2 regions of the Serratia sp. 121840015-1 genome follow, and region 2 is predicted to be linked to the other one. Evidence: riboswitches for the same ligand, from Rfam matches in the RefSeq annotation. Region 2 holds a riboswitch; the other holds the start of a gene.

Region 1 (14,700 bases), on a different contig from region 2:
CGCCGATTCATACGCATAAAGTCAAAGGCGTAGCCGGCCAACTTCGGCGTGCGCACGGTTGATGGGTTGAACAGGCGGATCTCGACGTTTTCCTGGGCGTTCAGCGCCGCCAGGGTCTCGTCCATGGCGACGCCGTTATCGTCCAGCAGCAGCCGCACGCGCACGCCGCGTTGGGCGGCGTCATACAGGGTTTTCAGCAGGATCTGCCCGGAGGTGTCGTTATGCCAGATGTAGTACTGGGCGTCGATCGACCTTTCCGCCATCCGCGCCAACGCCAGGCGGCTGGCGAACGCATCGTGCCCGCTGGCCAGCGGCACCACGCCGCTCAGGCCAGGATTCGCCGCCATCAGTTCGGCGGCCCGCGCCGATAACTGGGCGGCAGGATCCGCCGGCAACGCCGCCTGCGGCAGACGCTGGGAAATATCCGGCAAACGAAAGAGGACTCTTGCCGCAATAATGGCGATCGTCACGGCGAGAATCAGATACACGACAATTTTTATCACGGGAAGCGGCCTCGGAGGTTGACTGCTTTGCTTTATACGTCATTAGGTTGCTTCAATCTATAGGAGAAGCGCGCTATGCCATAAGGCTATAGCGTAAAGCGCGAAGGCGAAACGCCAAACAGTTTTTTGAACGCCACCGAATAGGCGCTGTGGCTCTCGTAACCGCTTTCGAAGGCGGCATGGATGATCGAGTTGCCGGCCAACAGCAGCGGAATGGACGACAGCAGCCGCAGGCGCTGTTTCCACTGGCCGAAGGTGATGCCGGTTTGTTGAGTGAAATGACGCTGGAAGGTTTTCGCGCTGATCGACAGTGAATCGGCCCAGGCCTCAATGCCGCGATCGTCGGCCGGCGTGATGACCAACAGCCGGCAAATCTCGGCCATTCTCGCCTCTGCCGGCCAAGGCAAATGCAGCGCCAGCTGCGGCTGCAGGCTCAGCTCCTCAAGGAACAACGCTCTGAGCAGCATATTGCGTTTGGTCTCCGCCCCTTCGGGCGCCAGCGTCGCCAGCTGAGCGATCAGTTCTCGCAGCAGCGGTGAGACCTGCAATACGCCGTCGCGCAGCGGCAAACGCGCGGCGGTGACTTCATCAACCAAAATCCCGTAAACGCAAATGTTGCTCTGCATGACCAGCTGATGTTCTACCCCCGGCCGCAGCCAGACTGCGGTGGTGGGCGGCACGATCCAGCGCCCGCTGCTCGCCTCGACCGCCATAACGCCCTGCTGCGAATAGAGCAAATGGCTGCGTTTATGCGAGTGGTAAGGAATGACAAAGCCCGCCGGATAGTGTTTCACCAGCCCTGTCACCTCGAACGAGGAGTTTTCGTGGCTGCTGAGGTCGATGCGTTTGGTTTCGGCGTTGTCGACTTCGAATCCCATGGTCGTTTGTCCCTTTTGATAACGCGAATGTCTTTTATTTGATAGAGGCGCCGCATGATCCTCCATATAGTGACGTTCTCGCAAGCCACACCAGGGGCCTTATGCGAAGAAACTCACTATTTACACCAAAATTTCATCGTTCTGCGTAAAACCAAGGCGATGACGTTGCGCATGCGCTGCGCGATGGCGGCTCGTTGCGGGGGCGACGTGGCCGAAAGTGATGGAAAGGGAAAGCGCGGTGGCTTAAATCAGGAGGTAGACGCATCAATCAGCAGGTAGCTCAGCCTGGGGGGCGGCTTAATGCTGCAGGGATAGGGAGAGCGCCTAGGCTCTCCTCTATCCATTCGTGCCATTCGTGTTATCACCTCAACGGGCCAACTCGGCGCCGTCCAGCTCGGAAATCGCCAGACAAATCACTTCAGTAATGGCCTGTACCGTATAGGCAGTATTGGCAGGGATGATTAACATCTCATGGGGTTGCAACGTCTGATCGTCAACCTTCAGTTCACCGCTCAGCACCATCAGTTTCACCCACCCCGGATGAAAACGCGCCGGTTGTCGGCTGCCCGCATCCAACTTCAGCAACGCCGTATGGCCAGGCGTCTCCCGTTTCAAAATATGAAAACGCACCCCATCGTAAGGCATGTTTTCGTAATGCAGTGACGCCAGTGTTCTCTTATGCATGGTAAGTGTCCTCGTGACCTGTGAGTAGCTGCTCCGCCTTCGGTCGCCATAAAAACGATTGGCGGCTGTCCCTACCGAAAGCACAGGCTCGCAGCCTCTTGGCGAACGGATTTAACTGTCGTACTTGCAGCGGCCCGACCGACCGCCGTTTCATGCCCAACCTGCCTCAGGCATGCTACTAAATATATAAGAGCCTCGCCGACGGCGCAAAAAACCGCTGCCAGGTTGAGCGTATATTCATTTCCCGTCGTCAAATCGCTCGGGGCGATAAGCGTGCGGAATGGCAGGATTGACGCCATACAGCAGCTCGTCGCTGACCAGCCGGCCAAGCGTTGGCGCGCACATCACTGCCGGGTGCATCACCGCCACATAGAGCCGGGTAGCGCCCAGTGGCCCGATGATGGGATAACCGTCGCGCGGCCGGGGCCGCATCCCCACCGAACACGCCTGCAGTTGCAAGGGTGCCGTATCCGGCAGGCGGTTTTTAATCGCCGATTGCGCGTCGTTTTCCACCCGTTTAACGTCCCCCTCCGGCGGGTAATCCTCCGCCGCCAGCAGATCGCCGTTTTGCGTATGGCGCACTTCAACGTCATCGCCCGCAATCAGCGTGTTCACTGCCAGCGCCGCCGCACGATAGCGTAACAGAATCGCCGGCGACGCCTCGATCGGCAGCGAGAACCCGCTGCCATCCAGCAGCGCGGAGATTCCCGTGCCGCAGGCGAGCACCACCCGATCGGCGGCAATCGCGCCTTCCTCGGTAACGATGCCGATTATCTGCCCCTCTTCACGCAAAAATCCGGTGACGGTTCGCCCCAGGAGCAACTCCCCGCCCCACGCGCTAACGCACTCGAGCAACCGCTGTGTCACTTCTTGCGGATCGACGGCGCCGTCACGCGCCGCAAAATAGGCTTGGCTATCGGGCTGCCTGAGCCCCGGTTCCAGCGCGTTCACCTCGGCGGAGGGCAAAAGCCGATTGTCGGGGTTTTGCGTCGCCGGCGCCTGGCCATAGCTGAGCGCGCCGGACCAATTCACCCAGAGATCCGGGATCTCCTGCGCCAGGCGCATCCAGTCAGCGACGATCTCGCGCCGCAGAAACGCGTCGGGAGCGCCCTCAGGCACGCCTTCGCTGATCCAGCCAAACGAGCTGCCTGTGGCCCCCGCCGAGGGATGCGCCTGCTCAACGACGACAACGTGCTGCCCCTGGCGCGCGAGATGATAGGCGACCGATGCCCCGACAATCCCGGCGCCCACGATAACCATGCGTGATGATGTTCCATTCATTTAATGATGTCCGTACCTCATTTCAAGTGCTGCCGCCAAAGCAGGCAGGCCGCCAAACAGGCTACTCCACCGCCGCAGGCCAATACGGCATAAGACGTGCCCCAGCTCTGGGTGGTATCCATCACGACGCCAAAGGATAAAGGGGCGAACGAACCGATGCCGAACCCCAGCAGCGATCGCCAGCCCATCACGCTACCGAGCTGTTGCGGCGGCACGTTGTCCGCCATCGCGGCCGACAGCACGCCGGAGTCGCCGAGGATGAAGAAACTGCCGATGCTGACGGCCAGCAGCGTCCAGCCCGGCCCCCAGTTCGCCGACCACCCCATCAGCAGCGATCCCAACGCGCCGGCGGCGCCCATAAACATCAGCACCGATGCACGGTTAAAATAGTCGGAAACGGTGCCGACAATCAGCGTGGCAACCATGCCGGCCAGGTGGATCACCGCCGCGACGATCAATCCGGCGCTGAGCGGATCCAGAGAGAAACCGCTCAACGCCTCGCTGACCAGGCTGGGCGCCCATGCCCAGTTACCGAGCAGTTCCCAGCTGTGGGCGATATACCCGACCAGCAACAGCAGGGTCGCATAGGTGATAGCATAGCTTTCACGTTTCGTCTGCCTCCCCAGCGTACGCGGCTGCGGTTCCCGATAACCGACCAGGGCCAACGAACCCGCCAGCGCCCCCAGCAACGCGCCGGCGGCACACAGGAAAAACGCCACGCCGGCGTCCCAACGCATGGCGCTCCAACCGGCGATGAAAACCGACAGAAAATACCCCAACGAACTGGCCGCTAGCATCATGCCAATGGCGTAACCGCGCCGGGCCGGGCCGTTCATCCCCATCGCCAGCAGCAGCGCCGGCGTATAGGCGCCGCCCTGCGTCAGGCCGACGAAGGCCATCAACACCAGCGCGCCGGCATAAGAATGGGCAAACACGGCGAACAGCATCAGCGCAGCGGCGCCCAGCCAGGAAAACAGCAGGTAAACCCGGCGCGCCCCCAGTGAATCACACCACCAGGAGGCCACCAGCAGCGCCAAGGCGTTGGTCAGGCTGAACACCGTCTGCACCGTACCGGCGGAGGCGGCGTCGAGCTGCCACTCGCTTCTGATGGTCGGCAGTGCACCGGCGAACATCATGGTGCCCAGGCAGAGGCCGGCCCGGCTCACGCAAAGCAGAAAGAAAGCTCGCATCTCAGCGCCGTCTCCCTGCCCATCGAAGGGTGAGGATAATTCGACTAACACGAACGACAGACGGGGAAAATCGCTGCATGACACACTCGGCAAACCGGGAAAGATGCGTGATAATAGTGAGAAAAATCAACGGCTGACAAACGATCTTTCCTCGCTCATTTGGTTGAGCTAGACTCAACCAATGAAAAAAATTCACTCCCTGCCGCACCTGTCCGCTTTCGAAGCCGCCGCCCGCCTTGGCAGCTTCAGCGCCGCTGCGGATGAGCTGTTTCTCACCACCGGCGCGGTCAGCCGCCACATTCGCAGCCTGGAAGAACAGCTGGGGATCACACTGTTTTATCGCGGACACAAGTCCGTGCGGCTGACGCAGGCCGGCGAGAATTTTTCCCGCACCGCGTCCCGGGTGATAAGCGAACTGTATGCCGCGGAAAGTGCACTGAAAGCGAGCGCCGGCCGGCAGCGGTTGGTGGTGCACAGCCTGCCGACGTTCACCATGCACTGGCTGATGCCGAAGCTGGCGGCGTTCAATGAGATTCATCCGGAGGTCGCGATTGATATCACCACCAGCACAGGGGCCGTCGATCGCAATACGCCGTTTGATCTGGCGATCCGGCGCGATCCTGCGCACTTCTCCGGGCTGAAAGCGATCCCTTTTCTGCAGGAAGAGAGCCTTTTGGTCTGCAGCCAGAGCTACTTGCGCGCCATGCCGGTCAGTGCGCCCGGCACGCTGGCCGGGCATACCGCCATCCGTATCCGCGCCCGTGAGGATTTATGGCACAGCTGGCTGAATACCTACCCGACGGCGTTGGACGCCTCGCCGGCGCCGCTCACGCTCGACCATACCTTCGCCGCCATTCAGGCGGCCGAGGACGGCCTGGGGCTGGCCGTCGTGCCTTACCTGTTCTGCGCCAAGCATCTGTCGTCCGGTCGACTGGTGTCGCCTTTCCCGGCGTTGACTATCCGAACCGGCGTTTATTCCCTGCTGCTGCGCGATCGGGACGATGAGGTCGTGAGAAAATTCGCCGCCTGGCTGCAGGCGTTTCAGGCGTAAGCGCCGGTTCGGGAACGCGTCAGCCCTCCCGGACATGCGCGAGCGTTTCGTGCGTCCACTCGGTAAACCAGGCAAAAACGTGGTCGACATGAGCGATGCAACGTCGCCTGATGCCATCCGTCAATGGGATCGCCGCCAGTTCCGCATGATCCTGCAGCTGGGCATGCCCGCTCTCCAGCGCCAGATGAAACTCGCCGCAGTAGCGCAGTTCGACGCCGGTCGCCTGATGAATGCGCGTGGCCAGCGGCGCCGTCAGCCCAAACAGCACGTTACCGGTAGCTTCGATGGCCTCGATCACCACGATCCGCTCCAGACCACCGAGACCGCTTACCCGCGCGCACAGCCGATAGGTCAATAACCGATTCGCCTGAGTGCTGTCGCTCCACAGCGTTTCCAGATGCGCCACCGTGTCGACGCAGCGGTTGTAACCGAGTTTGTCCAAATCCTCGAGATACCACGGCCAATGGTGATCATCTTCATGGGTATGCGCATTGACTTTCCGTTGGTAAATATCGGCCGCCGGCGTTTCATTGCGCAGCATCAGCTTATTCACATCGGCGAAAGCCATAATAAAAAACGCGATATGGGGCAGAAACGCCAGCCGCTCCTGAGGCGTGCGATTTTCATCACGCAGGAACTCAAACAGCGGAAGCTGGGCGTAACGTGCTTTATTGACCAAAATATGCTGCAGGACGGTTTTCATAAAAACCCCCTTGATATTGAAGTGATTTGATAGATTGCGTATCAGGCTGAACGGCTTGCGAGCCAAAAAGAAACGTTGGAGAAGTCTCCTGCAGTATAGCTGCTTTCGTTTTATTCACACTGAAGGATAAATAAGGCATTTAATATGAGTTAAATAATCATGCCGTTGATTATTTAACTCAGCTTCAAACTCCTTAACGCTTATTTCGAGGCAAAAAAAACATCGCGCTCACGGTATTCTCAGCCGTGAAGCGCCAGGCCTTTTATCGCCTTATCCACCGCTTTTTTCGGTCCGCGCAGCGCCAGACCGACCAAATCCAGATTGTCCGCGTCTTCAGCGAGAAAAACCTGCCGATTGGCTTCATCGTGCCCGGTCGAGAACATGGCGTGCACATAGGGGATCAACGTCAATTCCCGCTCCAACCCTTTGCGATGCACATTTTGCAGGCCCGGCAAATCTGCGGCGAAAATCAGCATCGGCTGCCCGGAAATACCGCCGTAGCGTCTGCCCTGCGCATCCACGTAACACTCGCCGATGATTTCCGGGGCGGCGGCGGCGATGCCCGTCGCCAGAAAGGCCACCACGTTCAGCCGCTGCCAGGTCTGCAGATCGTCGCGTACGATAAACGCTATCTTGGTATCAAACATCTTTCGCTCTACTCCGTAGTGCTGTTAAAAGCACATCATCGGAAATGGCAAATCAGCGGTATAGAACGTTTGTGCACTGGCGTTGATAGGCCGCCGGTGATAAACGGTAGGCACGCTGGAACCAGCGACCCAAATGGCTCTGATCGGCAAAGCCCACCTGCATGGCGACCTGCGCCGGTTCTTGCCCCTGCGCCAACAACAAGCGTGCGGCCCGCAGCCTCAACCGAACCAAATACGCATGCGGCGACTGGCCAAAAGCCCGAGTGAATTGGCGAGTCAGGCGGAAACGGTCCAGACCACACTGAAGCGCCAGGTCATCCAGACTGGGGTTATCCGCCATATGTGCATGCAGATAGTCCCGTAAGCGGTTCATCTCAACCAAAGCGTCGTCGTGTTGGGAATCCGGCCTGGCACGGATGTGCCGTGACAATAGCGTCAGCAGATGGTCCAGGCTTTGATCGCGCGCCAGTCGCCCCTCTCTATGATGCAACGAGAAAAAGGCCTGCTGTATCGCGGCCGCCAGCATAGGATCGTCGGTCAACGTGCTGTGGAAGGCACCTTCCAGCACGGAGGCGTCCCCCATTCCACGGCGGTGCATAGCGGCGGATACCCAATGCTGGGGCAAATAGAGCATCGCATAGGTAAATCCCTCGGCCTGCGGCGCATGGCCATCATGCACCGCCCCCGGTTCGATCAGCATGGCGCGTCCCGGCCGGCTGGTATGCAATGAGCGGTGGCAGTTGAAACGCTGTAAACCCTGCTGCGTGACACCCACCAGCATTTCATCATGATCGTGAGGATCGTAGGCATGCCCCTGAAAGTGGGCATTGACGCTCTCAATACCGGTTTCCTCATCGCGTCGCAGTTCAAGCCAATCTTTATGTTGATGATTTGACGCCATGCAATAAATCCGGAGTTCTGCTCATAGGAAAAGAAAAACAGCTTACCCTGAGACCGCCACCGTTGCACGCTCACAGCTCGCAGATGGCATAAGTGCCCTTTCCGGCCGATTTCGCCTGATACATCGCGCCGTCGGCGCGGGTCAGCAGCATCTCCTCCGTCACATCGCCGCGTGGGGAAATGGCCGCGCCGATGCTGGCGGAAAGCCGTACCTTCTGCGGCCCGATCTGCGTAATTTTGGCCAGATGCGCCAACACGTTTTCGCAAAACTCGCTGACTTCGCGCCGCGGATCCGTCAACGGCCACAGGATCACCGTGAACTCGTCACCGGCCAGACGCGAGACGCTGTGGCGCTCGCCGGCGCAGGTGCTGAGCAATGTGGCGAACGTCTTCAGGATCGCGTCGCCGAAGTCATGGCCATAGCTGTCGTTAAGGGTTTTGAACCCGTCGAGATCGATAAACAGCAGCGCCATCTGCCGCTGATGGCAACAGGCCTGCAGCGTGCCCGACAACCGGCGTAGAAACGCGCGGCGATTGGTCAATCCGGTCAACATGTCGTGGGTTGCGTCATATTCCAGCCGCTGCTGCAGCCGCTTCAGTTCGGTGATGTCCATGGCGAGAATGTAGAAGCCCTGCGCTTCGCACGGCACCAGCGTGGTGTGGATCATCAGCAGCCCTTGCCGGGTCTGCAGCTCATTCTCAAAACTCACCATTTCGCCCGCGAGGGCCCGCTCGATCATCGGTTTTGCTATTCGATAAACGCTTTCCCCCATGAAATCGCGCACCGTCATCCCCCTGAGGCTAGACTCCTCCAGACCGAACCAGGTTTTGTAGGCGCTGTTAGCGAACAGGTAGCGTTCATTACCGTCGATCTGGCTGATTAAGGCCGGCATATTGTCAGTAATGGCGCGCAGACGCTCCTTCTCCGCACTGAGCTGATATTCTGCGAGCACCCGGGTCTCAATCTCTTCGTTGAGCTTTTTAACCACCACGTTCAGCTCCTGCGTGCGGATTTCGACGCGTTGTTCCAGCTCGTGTTGCAGAGCGAACAGATCGGCCTCCGCCGCTTTGCGCTCGCTGATATCGACGATAACCGAGATGAAATGGTCCGGCTTGCCGTTCGGCAAACGATTGAGCGCCACCGTCAGCTGTACCCAAACGATCGAGCCGTCGGCGCGGAAATAGCGTTTTTCCATCGAATAGGTACTGATTTCATTTTTCAGCAGCTGCTGCAGCTTTTCCAGATCGGTGTTGAGATCGAGCGGATAGGTGATGTCCTGGAAGGTGCGATCCATCAGCTCACGCTCGGAATACTGAAGCATTTCGCAGATGCGCGGATTCACCCGCAGCCAATATCCTTGCAGCGAGACCAGCGCCATACCTACCGCCGCCTGGGAGAAGGTTTGTTCGAACAGCGCCTCCGTACGCTGCAGGTCGGATTTCAGGTTTTCGGTATAGACGAGGCGTTCAATGCTCTGCAGATATTCCTCCACCACGGCGGCGAAATCGTGCAGATCGGCCAGTTGAGCAGGAGAAAACGGCTGCGGGTGGCTGTCGATAATGCACAGCGTGCCTAGCGGCAAGCCATCGAGCGACAGCAGCGGCTGCCCGACGTAAAAACCGATCCTCGGCCCGCCGATCACCAGCGGATTATCGAAAAAGCGCGGATCCTTGGCGGTATCGGGCACCACCAGCGCTTCGCGTTGCAAGATGGCATGGCCGCAAAACGAGATATTGCGCGGCGTTTCTCGGGCATCCAGACCGTAGCGCGATAGAAACCATTGGCGATCCCGGTCGATCAGCGACACCAGCGCAATGGTCACGCCGAAGTATTTCGCCGCCAACCGCGTGATGCGATCCAGTTTTTCCACCGAGTTCGAATCCAGCACGTTCAGTGAGTTCAATACCGACAGGCGTTCGGCTTCGTTTTCGGGGAAGCAGGGTTCGAGCATGTTGTCTCCCATTGTGTCACCCACGGACCCGGCATAGCCGGCGTGAGTCCGTTCAGCCTATCCGTCGGTTAGCGGCAAATAATATCCTTGTCCATCATAGACTCACTCACAGTATCAATCCGATTATGTATTCTCGCCAACTTTGCCGGGCGTTGCGTTTCCCCCCGCGCTGCGCTACAGTCGTTCACAAGGTGATGGTGTTCCACCTTTCCCAACCGCCGCGTTCACTCGAACCGGATGATGACGCCTGATATACAACTTCGCTTTATTTTTTAGGCAGGTATGTCAGGAGTCGCTATGAATGAAATCTCAGGTTTTACCTCTTTTCCACTCCAGTCCGATGCCGTCGCGCGGGAAATGCCCCTGTGCGTTTTCGGCCATAAAAATCCCGACAGCGACAGCATCTGCAGCGCGCTGGTGGTTGCGGACTGGCTCAATCACCTCGGCAAACCGGCCGTCGCTTTCCGCCTAGGCGACCTCACGCCGGAAACCCGCTACATACTGGCTGCCGCCGGCATACAGGCGCCTGCGCTGCTGACAGACGATCTCCGTGACCGCAAAGTCTGGCTGGTCGACTTTACCGATATCGAACAAGGCCCGGCCTCATTGCCCGACAGCGACGTGGTCGGCGTTATCGACCATCACCGGCTGGGCACGTTAGTCACCCGCAACCCGCCCGATGTCTGGGTGCGCGCCGTCGGCTGTTGCGCCACCGTGATCCTGCAAATCCTGACGACAGAAAAGCCAATGCCACTTAACGCCGCGCAGGCCACGCTGCTGCTGGGCGCCATCTTGAGCGACACCGTCGCGCTCAGTGCGCCGACCACCACGGAACAGGATCGGCTGGCGGTCACCCGGTTGCGCGCAATCTCTCACGTCGACTATGACGCCTTCATCGCCGGGCTGCTGGCCGCCAAAACCGATCTCTCCGGGCAATCCGCCCCGCAGTTGCTGCAGCGCGACGCCAAGAATTACCGCATCCATACCGTTTCGCTGCTGCTGTCGCAGATAGAAGTGCGGGCCATGAGCGACATCGATCCGCTGTTGCCCGCGCTGCAACAGGCGCTCGAGCAGGCGAAGCAGGAAGCCGGGCTGGAGATGACCGCGCTGTTGGTTACCGATATCACCCACCGCCGTTCCACCCTGTATTTTTCGTCGAACCGGGTACTCGCCATTCAGCAGGTGTCGCTGCCCGGTATGACGAGCCGAAAAAAAGAGGTTTTACCGTGGTTAACCCTACAGATTGCTCACGCAGGGAGATAAGACATGCCGATCTACCAACACGCTTTACTGCTGGTACAGGATGAACGCGACGGCCGGCTGCTGTTGCGCCATGCCGAACGCCTCAATCAGCAGATGAATACGCGCATTACCGTGGCGCACATCAGCGCCGACTATGCCGAGCTGGACTACCTCAGCGATGCGCAAACCAAAGATCGCCAGTCCAGCGAGGTGATCGCCGCCAAAGCCATGCTCAGCCGCCTGGTGGACGACTGCTCAATCCCCCTGGAGGTGCGCGCAATGGTCAGCATCCATCGCTTCAAAGACGTCGAAGCCCTGATTGCCCGTGAAGGCGTCGATCTTTTGTTGCTCGGCCATCAGAACCGTCCGTTTGGCGTCTATGCCTCCTTCGGCTTCGAATTCATCAACCATTTATCCATCGATGTGCTGATAAAGCACGTTCCCACTCCCTAGAACGAGGTGACTACCCATGAGCTATGAGATTGAAAGCGTAACCGCCAGAGAGATCCTGGATTCGCGCGGCAACCCGACCGTCGAAGTCGAAATGAGCGCGGCGGGCGTCGTGGCCCGGGCTTCGGTGCCTTCGGGAGCCAGCACCGGGTCGCGCGAGGCGGTGGAGCACCGCGACGGCGATCCGCACCGTTTCGGCGGCAAAGGCGTACTGGAGGCGGTGCACAGCGTCAAAACGGCGATCAACGAGGCGCTGCGCGGAGTGGATGTGCGCCAACAAGAGGAGATAGACCGCCGGCTGATCGCGCTGGACGGCAGCGAGAACAAGAGCCGATTGGGGGCCAACGCCCTGCTCGGCGTTTCTCTGGCCGCCGCCCGCCTCGCGGCGCAATTGTCGCAGCTGCCGCTGTATCGTTATCTGGGCGGCATCGGCGCCAACCTGCTGCCGGTGCCCTGCATGAATATCATCAACGGCGGCGTGCACGCCCGGTGGCAAGGGGCGGACTTTCAGGAGTTTATGATAGCTCCCCTGGGCGCGCCGTCGCTGCGCGAGGCCGTGCGCTGGGGCAGTGAAGTTTATCAGACGCTGCGCCAAATCCTGTTGGAAAAAGGCCTGTCGGTCGGCGTCGGTGACGAAGGCGGTTTCGCGCCGGCGGTCGCCTCAAACCGCCAGCCGCTCGAGCTGATCGTGCAGGCGATAGAGAAAGCCGGCTACCGGCCGGGAGAAGATATCGCGATCTGCATGGATCCGGCCTCGAGCGAATTCTACACCGACGGCAAGTACCGCCTGCGCAGCGAGAATCTCGAGTTGGACGCAGCCCAGATGACGGCCTATTACCAACGGCTGGTGCAGGATTTCCCCATCGTGCTGATTGAAGACGGCTTGGCCGAGGACGACTGGGCCGGCTGGCGTATTCTGAGCGACGCCCTGGGCGACCAGGTGGAGCTGGTCGGCGACGATCTGTTCGTCACCAACGTGAAATACATCCAGCGCGGGATTGATGAACGGTTGGCCAATGCGGCGCTGATCAAGCTGAACCAGATCGGCACGCTAAGCGAAACCTTCGCCGCCGTACAGCTCTGCCAGGCGAACGGCTGGGGCACCTTTATCTCGCACCGCAGCGGTGAAACCGTCGACAGCTTTATCGCCGACATGACGGTCGCGATGCGAGCCGGCCATCTGAAAACCGGCGCGCCGAGCCGCGGCGAGCGAATCGAAAAATACAATCAGCTGATGCGCATCGAAGACCAGTTGGGCGACGCGGCGGTGTATGCCGGTCGTTCCGCCTTTAAACGCCGCTAAGCTTTGCCGGCCGGGCCGGCGATGCGTCGGCCTGTTTTTCGCCCTTGGCTTGGCACAGCCCGGCGACACCGGACTCCAATAAGGTCAGCCGGGTCGTCAACAAGGTTTCTCGTTGTTCATTCAGCGTGGCCATCATCAGCTCGATCTCCGCCAGCCGTTCATCGACGCCGCGTATCAACCCATCCTCATAAGCGCTGCCCTGCAGCGCCAGCACGCGTTGGATCGCCTGCAGCGAAAACCCCAGATTTTGGCCGATTTGGATCAGGTGCAATCGCTCCAGCGCGCTATCGCTGTAGACCCGATAGCCGTTGACGCCGCGCACCGGTTTCGGCAGCAACCCCAACTGCTCGTAGTAGCGTATCGCCGAGGCGGCCACGCCGGCGCGCTGCGCCAATTCTCCGATCTTCATGCCCTATTGACCTTAAAGTTAACTTTAAACCTAGTATAGCGCCATTCCCCTTACGACAGGAGCGCAAAACCGATGTTTACCCCACTGACGCTGCCCAACGGCAGCCGCCTGACCAACCGTCTGGCCAAGGCGGCGATGGAAGAAAATCTGGCCGCCCCAGGCCAACTGCCCGGCCCGGCGCTGTGGCGCTTATACCGCTATTGGGCCGAAGGCGGCGCCGGCTTGATCATCACCGGCAACGTGATGATCGACGGCCGCGCCATGACCGGCCCCGGCGGCGTGGTGCTGGAACAAGACACGCCGCTCGCCCCGTTCGAAATCTGGGCCAAGGCCGCGCGCCAGGGCGGCGCGCAGGTGTGGATGCAGCTTAACCACCCGGGCCGGCAGGTGATGGCGAACATGGGCGGCAACGCATGGGCGCCCTCCGCCATCCCGCTGGCGATGGGCAAGCACAGCAAGCTGTTCGCCCAGCCGCAGGCGATGGATGAAGCGCAGATCGCCGAGGTTATCGCGCGCTTCGCCGCCAGCGCGCACGCTGCCGAACGGGCCGGTTTTACCGGCGTGGAGATCCACGCGGCGCACGGCTATCTGATTTCCCAGTTTCTCTCGCCGCTGACCAACCAACGCAACGATCGCTGGGGCGGCGAGTTGGCGAACCGCGCCCGCCTGCTGCTGGAGGTGGTGCGTGCGGTGCGCGAGCGCGTCTCGCCGGGCTTTTGCGTGGCGGTCAAACTCAACTCCGCCGATTTTCAGCGCGGCGGTTTTTCTTCGGACGATGCGCGCCAGGTGGTGCTGATGCTGAACGATCTGCCGGTCGATCTGATCGAACTGTCGGGCGGCAGCTACGAAAGCCCGGCGATGCAAGGCGAAACGGCGGACGGCCGCACCCTGGCGCGAGAAGCCTATTTTCTGTCCTTCGCCCGCGATCTTGCCGCGGTGGCCCGCATACCGGTGATGACCACCGGCGGCATCGCCCGTCCTTCAGTAGCGCAGCAAGTGCTGGACAGCGGCGTCGCGGTTGCCGGCATCGCCACCGCCATGGCGGAAGTGCCCGATCTGCCGCGGCGCTGGCAAACCGGGGCGGCCCCCCATGCGCTGCCTGCCCCGGTCACCTGGCGCAGCAAAGCGATGGCGTCGCTCGCCCGCATGGCGTTGGTCAAGCGCCGGATGCGAGCGCTGAGTGACAATCGGCCACGCAGCGTGCGCTACTCCCCGCTGTTCACGCTGCTCGTCGATCGGTGGCGTACCCGCCGCATCCTGCAGCGCTACCACGCCTGGTTACGGCAACGTTAACGGCAACAGCGCCGGCGAACCCGGCCGGCGCTGCGTAAAAAACGCGCTTTTTTGATCGCGCTACGTGAAATCTGAGAGAAATCACCGATCTGGATGCTGCGCTTTTAACGGTTGGCCATTTATATTCATCACAAATTTTGTGTATATAAACGCTATAGGACTTAAGGTGGTGAATAGATAAAAATAAGCCGTTAATTCCTATTTATGTTATTAA
Region 2 (14,700 bases):
TCTGCCCGCCTTCGCTGAAAAACACCGCCATCGCCCTGGTGCTGATCTTCCTGCCGACGCTGCTGGTGGCCGCGCAGCCAGATCTGGGCACCTCGATCCTGATCGCCGCCTCCGGCCTGTTCGTGCTGTTCCTGTCGGGCATGAGCTGGAAACTGATCGCCGTCGCCGCCGTCGCGCTGGCGGCCTTTATCCCGGTGCTGTGGTTCTTCCTGATGCACGGTTATCAACGCGACCGCGTGATGATGCTGCTCGATCCGGAAAGCGACCCGCTCGGCGCCGGCTACCACATCATTCAGTCGAAGATTGCCATCGGCTCCGGCGGCCTGTCCGGCAAGGGCTGGCTGCACGGCACCCAGTCGCAGCTGGAGTTCCTGCCGGAACGCCATACCGACTTTATCTTCGCCGTGTTGGCCGAAGAGCTGGGGCTGATCGGGGTGTTGGTGCTGCTGGCGCTTTACCTGCTGGTGATCATTCGCGGGCTGATGATCGCCGCCAAGGCGCAAACCACCTTCGGCCGCGTGATGGTCGGCGGCTTGATGCTGATTTTGTTCGTTTATGTCTTTGTTAACATCGGTATGGTCAGTGGCATTTTGCCGGTAGTTGGCGTACCTTTGCCTCTGGTCAGTTACGGGGGTTCGGCGCTGATAGTGTTGATGGCCGGTTTCGGCATCATCATGTCGATCCACACGCATCGGAAAATGCTGTCTAAAAGTTTATAAGAGGTGAGTAATGCGTAAGGAATGGCTTTGGATCGGCGTCGCGGCGGTGTTGCTCTCCGCCTGTACCGCCCCGACCACGGAACAGCAGGCGCCACAGCAGCCGTACAACGGCCCGGTGGTGGAAATCGGTGGCGTCGAGCCTCAATATGAACCCTATAACCCTAATAACATGCAGGATTATAAGGTTAATGGCGATACTTACCGCATCGTAAAAGATCCGCAGAACTTCTCGCAGACCGGCCTGGCGGCCTGGTATGGCGAAGAAGCCAACGGCAACACCACCGCGCTGGGCGAGCAGTTCGATCCGAACGGCCTGACCGCGGCGCACCCGACCTTGCCGATCCCTAGCTATGTACGTGTCACCAACCTGGCCAACGGCCGTCAGTTGGTGGTGCGCGTCAACGATCGCGGGCCTTACACCAAGGGCCGCATCATCGATCTGTCGAAAGCCGCCGCCGATCGCCTCAACCTGTCCAACAACACCAAGGTCAAAGTCGATTTCATCAACGTGGCGCCGGACGGCACGCTGAGCGGCCCGGGCACCATCGGCACCATCGTGGCGAAACAGAGCTACGCCCTGCCGGCACGCCCGGATCTCGGCTCCAGCGGCATGGGCACCCCGATCCAACAGGACGTGCCGGTCGCCAGCGGCGCGGCGGTGCGCCCGATCGATAACAGCACCCTGCGCACCGACGACAACAACGCGCCAGCCGCCGGCGGCAACGCAACCGGCGGCCGCAGCGGTTTCCTCGGCGCGCCAAGCGCTGTACCGGCCGGCGTGCTGGAAGGATCAGAACCTGAAGCCGTGGCCGCACCGGTCGCTGCCGGCGCCGCGGCTGCCGGCATGGCTGCCGCGTCTTCCTCCGGCGGCTACGTGGTGCAGGTCGGTGCGCTGAGCAGCGCCGAGCGCGCCCAGAGCTGGCAGCAAAGCCTGAGCCAGCAGTTTGGCGTGCCGGGCAAAGTGGCGGCTAACGGCAACGTTTATCGCGTCCAGCTCGGCCCGTTCAGCAGCCGTCAGCAGGCGGCCCAGCTGCAGCAACGCCTGGCCAGCGAAGCGCAACAACAGTCTTTCGTTACTGCTGCACCCTAAGCGTTAAGCCCGGCGGGCATTCGCGGCTGATAAGCGGTTATTTAGCTGAAACATTTTCTTGCAGCTAAAAGTTCTCTAACCGCAATTAGTCAGATGAATGGGTAATGCCTGCCGGGATCGCATCTGCTATAGTGTGGCTCGTTTTTTAACTTTACTTTCACGGATGTTGTAGTCCCGATCATGAAACAAGTAACTTCTTTTCGCTTAATCAAAAGCATCGCACTCGGCACCGTTATCGCAATGAGCGCAGCCTCCGTTGCACATGCCGATGACGTTAACATCAAAACCATGATCCCAGGTGTCCCGCAGATCGATGCGGAAGCGTACATCCTGATTGATTACAACTCCGGCAAGGTGCTGGCCGAGATGAACGCCGACGCGCGTCGCGATCCAGCCAGTCTGACCAAAATGATGACCAGCTACGTCATCGGCCAGGCGCTGAAAGCGGGCAAAATCGGCCAGGACGATCTGGTGACCGTCGGTCAGGACGCTTGGGCGACCGGCAACCCGGTGTTCAAAGGCTCCTCGCTGATGTTCCTGAAGCCGGGCGATCGCGTGCCGGTCTCCAAACTGACCCGCGGCATCAACCTGCAATCCGGTAACGACGCCTGCGTGGCGATGGCCGACTACGTCGCCGGCAGCCAGGACGCGTTCGTTAACCTGATGAACACCTACGTCAGCAAGCTGGGCCTGCAGAACACCCACTTCCAGACGGTACACGGCCTGGATGCCCAGGGCCAGTACAGCTCGGCGCGCGACATGGCGCTGATCGGCCAGGCGCTGATCCGCGACGTGCCGGAAGAGTACGCGATTTACAAAGAAAAAGAGTTCACCTTCAACAACATCCGCCAGATGAACCGCAACGGTCTGCTGTGGGATAACAGCCTGAACGTCGACGGCATCAAAACCGGCCACACCGATGCGGCGGGTTACAACCTGGTGGCTTCGGCGACCGAAGGCCAGATGCGTCTGATCTCCGCCGTGATGGGCGGCCGCACTTACAAAGGCCGCGAAGCCGAGAGCAAGAAACTGCTGACCTGGGGCTTCCGCTTCTTCGAAACCGTGGCGCCGCTGAAGGTCGGTAAAGAGTTCGCCTCCGAGCCGGTCTGGTTCGGCGATGCCGACCGCGTTGAGCTGGGCGTGGACAAAGACGTCTACCTGACCATCCCGCGCGGCCGCATGAAAGATCTGAAGGCCAGCTACGTGCTGAACACCCCTGAAATTCACGCGCCGCTGGCGAAAAACCAGGTGGTCGGCAGCATCAACTTCCAGCTGGACGGCAAAACCATCGACCAGCGTCCGCTGGTGGTGATGAACGAAGTGAAAGAAGGCGGTTTCTTCAGCCGCATCGTGGACTACATCAAACTGATGTTCCACCACTGGTTCGGTTAACGGTTGAATCGGGCGAAATTGCCCCCATATACTGAATAACATTAACTCCCGCCCCGGCGGGAGTTATAATTTATAGATTAGCTAGCACTCTGGAGCGCACGCACATGCAAAAAACTAAACTGAACGAACTGCTCGAATTCCCTTGCTCGTTTACCTACAAGGTGATGGGCCTGGCGCAGCCTGAGCTGGTTGACCAGGTAGTTGAAGTGGTGCAGCGCCATGCACCGGGCGATTACAACCCGCAGGTTAAGCCAAGCAGCAAAGGCAACTACCACTCCGTTTCCATCACCATTAACGCCACTCACATTGAGCAGGTCGAAACCCTGTACGAAGAGTTGGGCAACATTGAAATTGTTCGCATGGTGCTGTAATTCCAGCATAAACCCCTGCTTATCAACCCGGGATGGCGCAGCGTCTTCCCGGGTTGCGCATTTTTGGTCAGCGAAAGGCTGGTCGCAGGCCGGAGCGCCCGGTATAATGGCTTTACCACTTCTGTAACCTGACGATGACTCTTTTGCAACCAGACAAGATCATTTTGCGTCAGCTGGGGTTGCAGCCCTACGCGCCTGTATCCCAAGCCATGCATAACTTCACCGACAGTCGTACCGAGACTACGCCGGACGAACTGTGGCTGGTGCAGCATCACCCGGTCTTCACCCAGGGCCAGGCCGGCAAAGCCGAACACGTGCTGATGCCCGGCGATATCCCGGTGGTCCAGAGCGATCGCGGCGGCCAGGTGACCTACCACGGGCCGGGCCAGCAGGTGATGTACGTGATGGTCGATCTGAAACGCAACAAGGTCGGCGTACGCCAATTGGTTACGGCGATAGAAGATACGGTTATCAACACCCTCGCCCACTTCCGCCTCGAATCGCGCGCCCGTCCGGATGCGCCCGGCGTGTACGTGGGGGAGCAGAAAATCTGTTCGTTGGGTTTGCGGATCCGCAAAGGCAGCTCATTCCACGGCCTTGCCCTGAATGTGGCGATGGATCTCAGCCCCTTCCAACGCATCAACCCTTGCGGTTACGCCGGCATGCAAATGACGCAGGTCAGCGCGCTGGCGCCCGGCGTTGGCATTGAAGACATACACCCAATCCTGGTACAGGAATTTGTTCATTTACTCGGCTACCAGACGGTCGAGCTTCGTAACTGGAACCTGCACGATTATGAGTAAACCAATTCAGATGGAACGCGGCGTCAAATACCGCGATGCTGACAAAATGGCGCTGATCCCGGTCAAAACGGTGGTCACCGAACGGCAGGAGCTGTTGCGTAAACCCGAGTGGATGAAGATCAAACTGCCTGCCGACTCAACGCGCATTCAGGGCATCAAAGCCGCCATGCGTAAAAACGGCCTGCACTCCGTCTGTGAGGAAGCCTCGTGCCCTAACCTGTCCGAGTGTTTCAACCACGGTACCGCTACCTTTATGATCCTCGGCGCCATCTGCACCCGTCGCTGCCCGTTCTGCGACGTGGCCCACGGCCGCCCGATCGCGCCGGACGCCAACGAACCGGAAAAGCTGGCGCAAACCATCGCCGACATGGCGCTGCGCTACGTGGTGATCACCTCGGTTGACCGCGACGATCTGCGCGACGGCGGTGCTCAGCACTTTGCCGACTGCATCTCGGCCATCCGCGCCAAGAGCCCGAACATCAAAATTGAAACGCTGGTGCCGGACTTCCGCGGCCGTATGGACCGCGCGCTGGAAATCCTCACCGCCACGCCGCCGGACGTGTTCAACCACAACCTGGAAAACGTGCCGCGCGTTTATCGCCAGGTGCGCCCGGGCGCCAACTACGAGTGGTCGCTGAAGCTGCTGGAGCGCTTTAAAGAAGCGCACCCGGATATCCCGACCAAATCCGGCCTGATGGTCGGCCTGGGCGAAACCAACGCGGAAATCGTCGAAGTGATGCGCGATCTGCGCCGCCACGGCGTGACCATGCTGACGCTGGGCCAATACCTGCAGCCAAGCCGCCACCACCTGCCGGTGCAGCGCTACGTCAGCCCGGCCGAGTTCGACGAGATGAAAGAAGAAGCGATGGCGATGGGCTTCACCCACGCCGCCTGCGGCCCGTTCGTGCGTTCGTCTTATCACGCCGATCTGCAGGCCAAAGGGATGGAAGTGAAATAACGCGTAATAGTTTGTTACGCTAAAGACGGCGGAAACGCCAAAAAACGGATGTCCGCAAGGCATCCGTTTTTTTATTGCGCGCCGTCAGACGGAATTAAACGTCTTTCTTTTCGACGCTCTGCTGAGCGGACTGGCTCTCGGCGGTGTTGTTGCCGGCGGCCGGCGGCGTGCTGTCGTCGCCCACGGCTTTTTTAAAGCCTTTCAGCGCCGCGCCGAGATCGGCGCCGAGCGTACGCAGTTTGCTGGTGCCGAACAGTAAAATCACCAACACCGCAATCACCAGAAGTTTGGTAATGCTGATACCTTCCATACTCACCTTCTTATCATAGAGCGCTGCGTGAACAGCGAGAAAAACTGACCTTGCCTGCGAATATTTAGCGACTTTCCCCCCGCTCGCACAACCGCAACATGTAACAGAGTGAGATCCGTCGCAGGAATGCCACGCCGCCTCACGGCGTGAATCCCAGACTATTCTTAGTTTATCACCCGCATGATACGCTGCCGTGATACTTATCAGGGAGATGCCGGATGTATATTGCCCCACCCATTTTCGATGCCCGAAAATCCGGCCTCAGCTTCGCCAAACGCACCTATCTGCCCCGCGTCGCCGGTCTGGGGCTCGGCTTTATCTGCGTTTGCGCCGCACTCTATCCCTTGGCTCCGCCCACGGCGGTCTGGCTGTTACTGGCCTTTCACGGTTTTCTCTGGCCGCATCTCGCCTACCGCCTGGCCTGCCGCGCCAAAGATCCGTTCAAAGCCGAGATCCGCAACCTGCTGATCGACTCCGCCTTCGGCGGTTTCTGGGCGGCGATGATGGCGTTCAACGCGCTGCCGGCGATCGTCATCCTGTCGATGATGAGCATGAACAACATCGCTTCGGCCGGTAAGGCACTGTTTGTCAAAGGGTTGGCGATTCAATTGGCCGCGGCGGCGCTGACCGGCGCGCTGCTCGGTTTCCCGTTCCACCCGCACAGCACGCCGCTGCAAATCTATCTGTGCCTGCCGATGATCTACCTTTACCCGACGCTGCTCGGCCTGGTGACCTACCGCACCGCCAAACGGCTGGCGGAAAAAAAACAGGAGCTGCAACGCATCAGCACCCGCGATGGGCTGACCGGCTTGTACAACCGCCGCCATTGGGAGCATCTGCTGCATCGTCAGTTCGACAGTTGCCGCCGCTACCAGGACAACGCCACGCTGATCCTGATGGATATCGATCGTTTCAAAACCATCAACGATACTTTCGGCCATGCGCTGGGGGATGAGGCCCTGGCGGCGCTGGCGGAAGAGCTGCTGATTGGCTTGCGCAACGTGGATATCGTCGGGCGCTACGGCGGCGACGAGTTTGGCGCGGTGCTGCCGAACACCAGCGCCGAACAGGCGGAAACCGTCCTGCAGCGCATCCAGCAGCGGCTGGACGCCGTTATCTTCAAAGAGGCGCCACAGCTGCGGCTGCAGATCAGCGCCGGCATCGCCAACTACCACCCCGCGCTGGGCGGTTATCTGGACTGGCTGAAAGCGGCCGACGGCGCGCTTTACCGGGCGAAGCAAAATGGCCGCAACCGGCTGGAAACGGCGGTGCCGACGGGCGAATAACTTACTGGTTTAATAACTTGGCAAAATACTTCGGCGCTTCGACAAAGCCTTCACGCCGGTAAAACGCATGCGCCCGCTCGCGGCGGCTGTGGCAATGGACTTCAAGCCGATCGCAGCCGCGACGGCGCGCCAGCGCCTCGCCCTCCGCCAACAGCCGCCGCCCTACGCCTGCGCCGCGCGCTCGGTCGTCGACGCAAAAATAGCTGATGCGGCCAATGTCGCCGGCCAACGCCAGCTGCGGCAGAAAATGCAGCGACAGCACGCCCAGCACCCGCTCGCCCTCCACGGCCACCAGCAGCGCCTCGTCCGGATGCGCCAGCAGCTGGCGCATTCGCTGCGGCAGAAACGCCTCGGTGCCGGGATAATCCAACGCCGTCATTAATTCGGCGATAGCCTGGCGATCGCTCAGGCGCGCCGTTCTGATTTCCATGGGGTGACCTCGCAGATTGTCGATACTACAAAATAGGCAGCGTTAGGTGTAACATCCACCGGGTACGGCAAAAAAGGCCGTGCGGCACGCTGGAGATGACATTCCTCCCTAACCGCCTTCACAGGCTGATGATGTCTACGTAACCTCTCGGAGAGAGGCGCGTAGCGTTACGCCTGTCTCTTTCCGAGTCCCGTGAATTTCTCTGATTGAAAGGTAGTTGCCCCATGTTGAGCTCTTTACTGGCCGTATTTATCGGCGGCGGCGTCGGCAGCGTTTTGCGCTGGGCGGTAAGCATGAAAATGAATCCGCTGAACGCCCACATTCCGCTCGGTACGCTGATGGTCAATCTGATCGGCGGTTTTATCATCGGCCTGGCGATGGCGATTTTTACCCGCATGACGCATCTGGACCCCACCTGGAAATTACTGATCACCACCGGGTTCTGCGGCGGCCTAACCACCTTCTCCACCTTTTCGCTGGAGGTGGTGTACCTGATGCAGGATGGCCGCTTCGGCTGGGCGCTGGCCAACATGCTGCTCAACCTGGCCGGCTCGCTGGCGATGACGCTGCTGGCTTTCATGCTGGTGATGTGGGTCAACGGGCGCTAAGCCCTTAATGTTTCCTTAATCTTGCATGCGCATAATCTCATCCAGTAACTCCTGACTGGATGAGAAACCGCTATGTTTAGCCTGCCGAAAACCGCCGCCGAAACGATTGCCGTTGCGCTGTGCGTGCTGATCGTCGCCGCCTTTATCAAATCCTACCTGTTCGCTTAAGCGCCTTTTCCCCACCGCACGCGTTCATCTTGCGCCTTTCCGGCCGATTGCACTACAATTGAGAATGAACGTTCACACCCAAAAATGTGAACCCGGCTCACGTGTAGCAAAGGATCGGGCAAATGCTCCCCCCCAACGACAGTAAACAGGCCAAGGTGCAGGCCCGCCGCGATCAGATCGTCGAAGCGGCGAAAACCAGCTTCCGCCGCCACGGCTTCCACGCCGCCAGCATGGCGGAAATCGCCCAGGGCTCGCAGCTCAGCGTCGGGCAAATCTATCGCTATTTCGCCAACAAAGACGCGATTATCGAGGAAATCGTCAACCGCATCATCGCCAGCAAGATGCAGCGGCTGGAAAACCTTGGCGATCACATCAACCTGATCGCCGGCACGCTGGCGGCGCGCACGCTGTTTCAGCAGCCGGGCGAGAGCGAAACCGATCACATGCTGATGCTTGAAGTGACCGCCGAGGCCACGCGCAACCCGGTGGTGGCCAAAATGCTCAGCGATGCGGAAGCGCGGCTGTTTCGCCACGTGTGCCACAACCTGCAGCGGCTGTATCCCCATTTCAGCGCGGAAGAGATCGCCGCGCGGGTGGAGTTTATCGCCGTCATGAGCGAAGGCACCGGTTACCGCATCCTTACCACGCAAAAAGCCGATGCGTCCCTGCTGCGCGATCTGTATCAGCAGGCCATTTCTCACCTGTTCAGGAAACTCTAATCTCCCATGACCAAACACTTAGCCAGACAACGTCTGGTGTACGCCGTCGTGCTTGGCCTGTTGGCCGCGCTAGGGCCGCTGTGCACCGATCTCTATCTGCCCGCCCTGCCGGAAATGGCGGGCGAACTGAATACCTCTACCGCCGCCGCGCAGCTCAGCCTGACCGCCGGGCTGCTCGGCCTGGGCGTCGGCCAGCTGATTTTCGGTCCTTACAGCGACAAACTGGGCCGCATGCGCCCGCTGTTGCTGTCGCTGATCCTGCTGCTGGGCGCTTCGCTGTGGTGCGCGCTGGCGCCCACCATCGACCAGTTGCTGATCGCCCGCCTGCTGCAGGGCATCGCCGGCGCCGGTGGCGCGGTGATTTCCCGCGCCATTGCCCGCGATCTGTATGCCGGTCATGAGCTGACCCGCTTCTTCGCCCTGCTGATGCTGGTCAACGGTCTGGCGCCGATCGTCGCGCCGGTGCTGGGCGGCGTTATGCTGCAGGTGATGAACTGGCGCGGCATCTTCGGCGTGCTGGCGGCCATCGCCGTGCTGCTGTTCAGCCTGTCGGCGCTGAAGCTGCGCGAGTCCCTGCCGGCCGAGCGCCGCAGCCAGGGCGGCATTCTGGCGATGCTGATGTCGCTGGGCAGTCTGTTGACCCAACGCTATTTCATGGGCCTGTGTCTGACGCAGGGCTTCGTGATGGCCGGCATGTTCGCCTATATCGGCGCCTCGCCTTTCGTCCTGCAGCAGATCTACGGCCTCAGCCCGCAGATGTTCAGCCTGTGTTTCGCCATTAACGGCGTCGGGCTAATCATTGCGGCGCAGCTGGCCAGCCGCCTCAGTTCGCGTTGGGGGGAGCGCCGGGTGTTGAGGAGTGGGTTAACGCTGGCGGCCGTCGCATCGCTGTTGCTGCTGTTGGCCGCCGCGCTGCATGCGCCGCTGGTGTTGTTGCTGGTGCCGCTGTTCTTTTCGGTGGCGGTGATCGGCATCGTCGGCCCAACCGCCTCTTCGTTGGCCATGCAAAGCCAGGGTGACAAAGCGGGCAGCGCGTCGGCCTTAATCGGCGTGTGCATGTTCGCGCTCGGTGCCTGCGCCGTGCCGCTCACCGGGCTGGGCGGCACGTCCAGCCTGTCGATGGCGCTGACCATCGTCGGCTGCTACGCCGTCGCCATCCTGCTGTTCAGCCTGTTAGGCCGCCGCAGCGAGGCATAACGCGCCCAATAAAAAACCCGCTCAATGAGCGGGTTTTAAGAAATTCAGCTACGCAGCTTAGATAGCAGTAACGTTAGCGGCAGATGGGCCTTTGGCACCGTTCGTGATTTCAAATTCTACACGCTGGCCTTCAGCAAGCGTTTTGAAACCGTTGCTAACGATGGCAGAGAAGTGAACGAAAACGTCCTTGCTACCATCTTCCGGAGTAATGAAACCGAAGCCTTTGGATTCATTAAACCACTTAACGCTACCTTTAATCTTAGACATCAAACTTACCTTTAACGTGAATGAAAGACACAAAACCTGTGTCTATTACAGTACAGCAAGCAGGCAGGATTTTGTCCACCACCGCGATCACAGAAATCCGATAAAGAGTGAAAAAATCCGTGTTGTCCGGTGTAAATTGATTGCACCGGTTGCGATAAGTTACCGTGCCAGGTCAATCCTCTCCACGCGCCGGCGAACAACGAGCGAACGCCCAAACTCGCCCGCTTCCCCCAGCGTTGACGCTCCCGCGCAGACGCAATCGCTATGAAATATAACCAGATGGTCTTTTTGCTTCGGCGGCCGCTGCACTAGGGTTAGGGTTTATTTCCCACTGTGAGCCAAGCCTATGACCAGCCAGTTGGCAGACAAAATCATCGCCTATCGGCGTGAGCTGCACCAAAACCCGGAGCTTTCCAATCACGAATTCGCCACCACCGCCCGGCTGACGCGCTGGCTGCAAGAAGCGGGCATTCGCCTGCTGCCGCTGGCGCTGAAAACCGGCGTCGTGGCGGAGATCGGCAGCGGCAAGGGGCCGATCATCGCGCTGCGCGGCGACATTGACGCCCTCCCGATCGACGAAATCGCCGACGTGCCCTTCAGCTCGCAAAACCGCGGCGTGATGCACGCCTGCGGCCACGACTTTCATACCTCGGTGATGCTCGGCGCCGCACACCTGTTGAAAGCGCGTGAGGCCGACCTGCCCGGCACGGTACGCCTCTTCTTCCAGCCGGCAGAAGAGACCTTCAACGGCGCCCGACACCTGATCGACGCTGGCGCGCTGGATAACGTCGCCGCGGTGTTTGGCCTGCATAATGCGCCGGAGCTGCCCACCGGCACCTTCGCCACCCGCGCCGGGCCGTTCTACGCCAACGTCGATCGCTTCCAGATCCTCATCACCGGCAAGGGCGCGCACGCCGCCAAACCGGAACAGGGCGTCGACACCATCGTCACCGCCAGCCAGATCGTCGGCGCGCTCCAGACGCTGCCCAGCCGCAGCTTCAGCTCGCTGGAATCGCTGGTGGTGAGCGTAACGCGCATCGAAGGCGGCAATACCTGGAACGTGCTGCCGCAAACCGTGGAGCTGGAAGGCACGGTGCGCACCCACAGCGACGCGGTGCGCCGCCAGGTGCCGGACAAGATTCGCCAGGTGATCGACGGCATAGCCGCCGCGCTGGGTGCGCAGGCCGAACTGCGCTGGCAACCGGGGCCGCCGGCGGTGATCAATGACCCGCATTGGGCGGCGTTCAGCAAAACCGTTGCCGCCGAGGCCGGCTACCGGGTCGAAGAAGCGGAGTTGCAGATGGGGGGCGAAGATTTCGCGCTATATCTGCATCACGTACCGGGGGTATTTGTCAGCATCGGCTCCGCCAGCGAGTTCGGCCTGCATCATCCGCGTTTCAATCCCGATGAACGGGCTCTTTTCCCGGCGGCGCAATATTTCACGCTGCTGGCGGAACGCACGTTGCAACAATTAACCACCGCGCCAGAAAAAGCCCTCAGCAACGCCTGAATAACGGAATATATTATTTCCCCGACGCCGCACATGCCGCGTCGGGCCTTATTATTTCGCTCGCCGTGATATTTGCAATTTTCAACATTTGAATATGCTGTTTTGTTGTTTTACATCCCGCCGCCGCTCATCAATAGTGAACCCATCAGACACCGCGCGCCTCTGCGGCGCATGACAGGATAATCACGATGAGCGACAACGCGAATAATCAACGGCAATTGCGCCTGGGCGCCATTCTGCATGGCGCATCGGGAAATATGTCCGCCTGGCGCCACCCGGACGCCACCGCCGACGCCAGCATTAACCTCGAATTTAATATCGCCTCGGCGAAAAAAGCCGAACAGGGAAAATTTGATTTCGTCTTCATCGCCGATGGGTTATATATCAACGAAAAATCCATTCCGCATTTTCTTAATCGTTTCGAACCGCTCACCCTGCTGGCCGCGCTGTCCGCCGCCACCGATAAAATCGGCCTGGTGGGCACCCTCTCCACCTCCTACAGCGATCCGTTCACCGTCGCCCGCCAGTTCGCCAGCCTCGATCACCTGAGCAACGGCCGCGCCGGCTGGAACGTGGTGACGTCGCCGCTGGAAGGCTCGGCCAAAAATTTCTCGCGCAAAGAACACCCGGAACACAGCCTGCGTTACCGCATCGCCGGCGAATTTCTCGACGTCGCCAAAGGGCTGTGGGACTCCTGGGAAGACGACGCCTTCGTGCGTAATAAGGCCAGCGGCGAATTCTTCCGCACCGGCAAACTGCACACTCTCAATCACCAGGGGGAGTTCTTCTCGGTACAGGGGCCGCTGAACATTGGCCGCACGCCGCAGGGGCGCCCGATCCTGTTCCAGGCCGGCGCCTCTGAAGACGGCAAACGGCTGGCGGCCCAACACGCCGATGCGATCTTCACCCATCACGACACGCTGGAACAGGCGCAGGATTTCTATCAGGACGTGAAGCGGCAGCTGGTGGAACAGGGGCGCGAACCGGACGATCTGCGCATCTTCCAGGGCGTCAGCGTGATCGTCGGCGACGACGACGCGGACGTCGAGCGCCAGTACCAGGAGACCGCCCGCCTGGTCAGCATCGAGAACGCCCTCAACTATCTCGGCCGCTACTTCGAACATTACGACTTTGCCCGCCATCCGCTGGACGCGCCCTTCCCGGACATCGGCGATCTGGGGCAAAACAGCTTCCGCAGCACCACCGACGCCATCAAGCGCAGCGCCCGCGAGCGCAATCTCACGCTGCGCCAGGTGGCGCTGGAAGCCGCCTCGCCGCGCCCGGTGTTCAGCGGCACGCCGGAAGCGGTGGCGGACGGTCTGCAGCGCTGGTTCGACGGCGAAGCCGCCGACGGTTTCATCATCAGCGGCGGTACGCCCAACGCCTTCGGCCACTTCGTCGATCGGGTGGTGCCCGTCCTGCAACAACGTGGCCTGTTCCGCCAGGCGTACCACGGCGACACGCTGCGCGAGCACCTGGGCCTGAAGCGCCCGTTGAACAGATTCACCCAATAATAAGATCGCTTTCAGGGATACCCGCTATGCAGAAAACCGTTACCGCCGCCCTCGTGGCGGCCTTGCTGAGCCTGACCGGCGCCGCACTGGCGGGCACCGGCATCGATTTGCAGGCCAATGAAACCCCGATCCACGCGCCGAAAAACCCGCAGGCGATCGCCAAACTGCCGGCCGATTTCCACTTCGTGAAGCCGGGCCAATTCACCGTCGCGATCGCCGCACTCAACACGCCGCCGCTGGCGCTGTTCGCCGCCGACAACCGGCGACTGATCGGCAGCGAAGTGGATATCGCACAGCTGGTGGCCGACAGCCTGGGCCTAACGCTTAACGTGGTGCAAACCTCGTGGGAAGACTGGCCGCTGGGGGTGGTTTCCGGCAAGTATGACGCGGCCATCACTAACGTCACCGTGACCAAAGAGCGCAAAACCCGCTTCGACTTCGCCACCTACCGCATCGACTCGCTCGGCTTTTACGTCAAAACCGGCGGCAAGATCGCGACGATCAAACAGCCTGCCGATATCGCCGGATTAAAAATTATCGTCGGCTCCGGCACCAATCAGGAAGCCATCTTGCTGGCATGGGACAAGCAGAATCGACAGCAGGGGCTTAAACCTTTCCAGCCGATCTACGTGACCGACGATGCAGCCGCCACGCTGGCGATCCAATCCGGCCGGGCCGACGCCTACTTCGGGCCGAACGTGTTGGGCGCCTATAAAGCGGCGCTGAACGGCCGCACCCGGCTGGCGGGCACGGTGGAAGGCGGTTGGCCCAAGGCGGCGCACATCGCCGTCACCACCCGTAAAGGCAACGGCCTGGTGCAGGCGGTGAACGAAGCGCTGAACGGCGCGATCCGCGGCGGGCAGTACGATCAGGTGCTCAACCGCTGGGGCGAGAGCGTCGAACGCCTTGCGCAGTCGGAAATCAACCCGCCCGGCCTGGGCGACTAGGAGCGCGCGATGACGCAAGACACCTTCATTCAGACGCTGCCGACCGACCCGCTGATCGCGCCGGTAATCGAGGGGCTGTTCGGCGAATATCGCCAGCGTTACGGCGACTATTTTGGTGACCAGGAACCGGAACCGCTGGATCTGTACGCGCCGCCGCAGGGGGCCTTCATCGTGCTGCTGCGCGCCGGTGCGCCGATCGCCATGGGCGCCTTCAAACGCTATGACGCACAAACCGCCGAGCTGAAGCGCATCTGGACGCGGGGCGATCTGCGGCGCCAGGGCCTGGCGCAGCGGGTGTTGCAGCAGCTCGAAACGCTGGCGCTGGCGCTGGCGCAGGGATATCGCCGGCTCTATCTGACCACCGGTTTTCGCCAGCCCGAAGCGGTGGGCCTGTATCTGAGCAACGGGTAT

Evidence for each region. Region 2 has a riboswitch for fluoride ahead of crcB (fluoride efflux transporter CrcB). Riboswitches for the same ligand answer to the same signal wherever they lie in the genome.
Region 1: linked by a shared signal. The riboswitch ahead of ACUXAC_RS07290 (DHHA2 domain-containing protein) and the one ahead of crcB (fluoride efflux transporter CrcB) in region 2 are both predicted to bind fluoride.

The regions. Positions count from the first base shown of each region.
Region 1 is NZ_JBSEYF010000001.1:1,513,397-1,528,096, forward strand. Features, by position in the region: gene ACUXAC_RS07240 (phospholipase D family protein) at 1-503, opposite strand, end outside; gene ACUXAC_RS07245 (AraC family transcriptional regulator) at 590-1,381, opposite strand; gene ACUXAC_RS07250 (cupin domain-containing protein) at 1,748-2,065, opposite strand; gene ACUXAC_RS07255 (NAD(P)/FAD-dependent oxidoreductase) at 2,303-3,346, opposite strand; gene ACUXAC_RS07260 (MFS transporter) at 3,364-4,536, opposite strand; gene ACUXAC_RS07265 (LysR substrate-binding domain-containing protein) at 4,718-5,587, shown strand; gene ACUXAC_RS07270 (hypothetical protein) at 5,607-6,290, opposite strand; gene ACUXAC_RS07275 (DUF2000 domain-containing protein) at 6,530-6,937, opposite strand; gene ACUXAC_RS07280 (AraC family transcriptional regulator) at 6,990-7,838, opposite strand; gene ACUXAC_RS07285 (diguanylate cyclase domain-containing protein) at 7,909-9,789, opposite strand; fluoride riboswitch at 9,971-10,046, shown strand; gene ACUXAC_RS07290 (DHHA2 domain-containing protein) at 10,087-11,052, shown strand; gene ACUXAC_RS07295 (adenine nucleotide alpha hydrolase family protein) at 11,056-11,484, shown strand; gene eno (phosphopyruvate hydratase) at 11,501-12,784, shown strand; gene ACUXAC_RS07305 (MerR family transcriptional regulator) at 12,771-13,193, opposite strand; gene ACUXAC_RS07310 (NADH:flavin oxidoreductase/NADH oxidase family protein) at 13,266-14,486, shown strand.
Region 2 is NZ_JBSEYF010000003.1:311,421-326,120, reverse strand. Features, by position in the region: gene mrdB (peptidoglycan glycosyltransferase MrdB) at 1-719, shown strand, start outside; gene rlpA (endolytic peptidoglycan transglycosylase RlpA) at 730-1,809, shown strand; gene dacA (D-alanyl-D-alanine carboxypeptidase DacA) at 1,990-3,201, shown strand; gene ybeD (DUF493 family protein YbeD) at 3,306-3,572, shown strand; gene lipB (lipoyl(octanoyl) transferase LipB) at 3,707-4,375, shown strand; gene lipA (lipoyl synthase) at 4,368-5,333, shown strand; gene tatA (Sec-independent protein translocase subunit TatA) at 5,428-5,643, opposite strand; gene ACUXAC_RS17765 (diguanylate cyclase) at 5,862-6,929, shown strand; gene ACUXAC_RS17760 (GNAT family N-acetyltransferase) at 6,931-7,359, opposite strand; fluoride riboswitch at 7,442-7,504, shown strand; gene crcB (fluoride efflux transporter CrcB) at 7,584-7,967, shown strand; gene ACUXAC_RS17750 (TetR/AcrR family transcriptional regulator) at 8,258-8,854, shown strand; gene ACUXAC_RS17745 (multidrug effflux MFS transporter) at 8,861-10,051, shown strand; gene cspE (transcription antiterminator/RNA stability regulator CspE) at 10,109-10,318, opposite strand; gene ACUXAC_RS17735 (M20 peptidase aminoacylase family protein) at 10,665-11,828, shown strand; gene ACUXAC_RS17730 (LLM class flavin-dependent oxidoreductase) at 12,017-13,342, shown strand; gene ACUXAC_RS17725 (ABC transporter substrate-binding protein) at 13,369-14,289, shown strand; gene ACUXAC_RS17720 (GNAT family N-acetyltransferase) at 14,299-14,700, shown strand, end outside.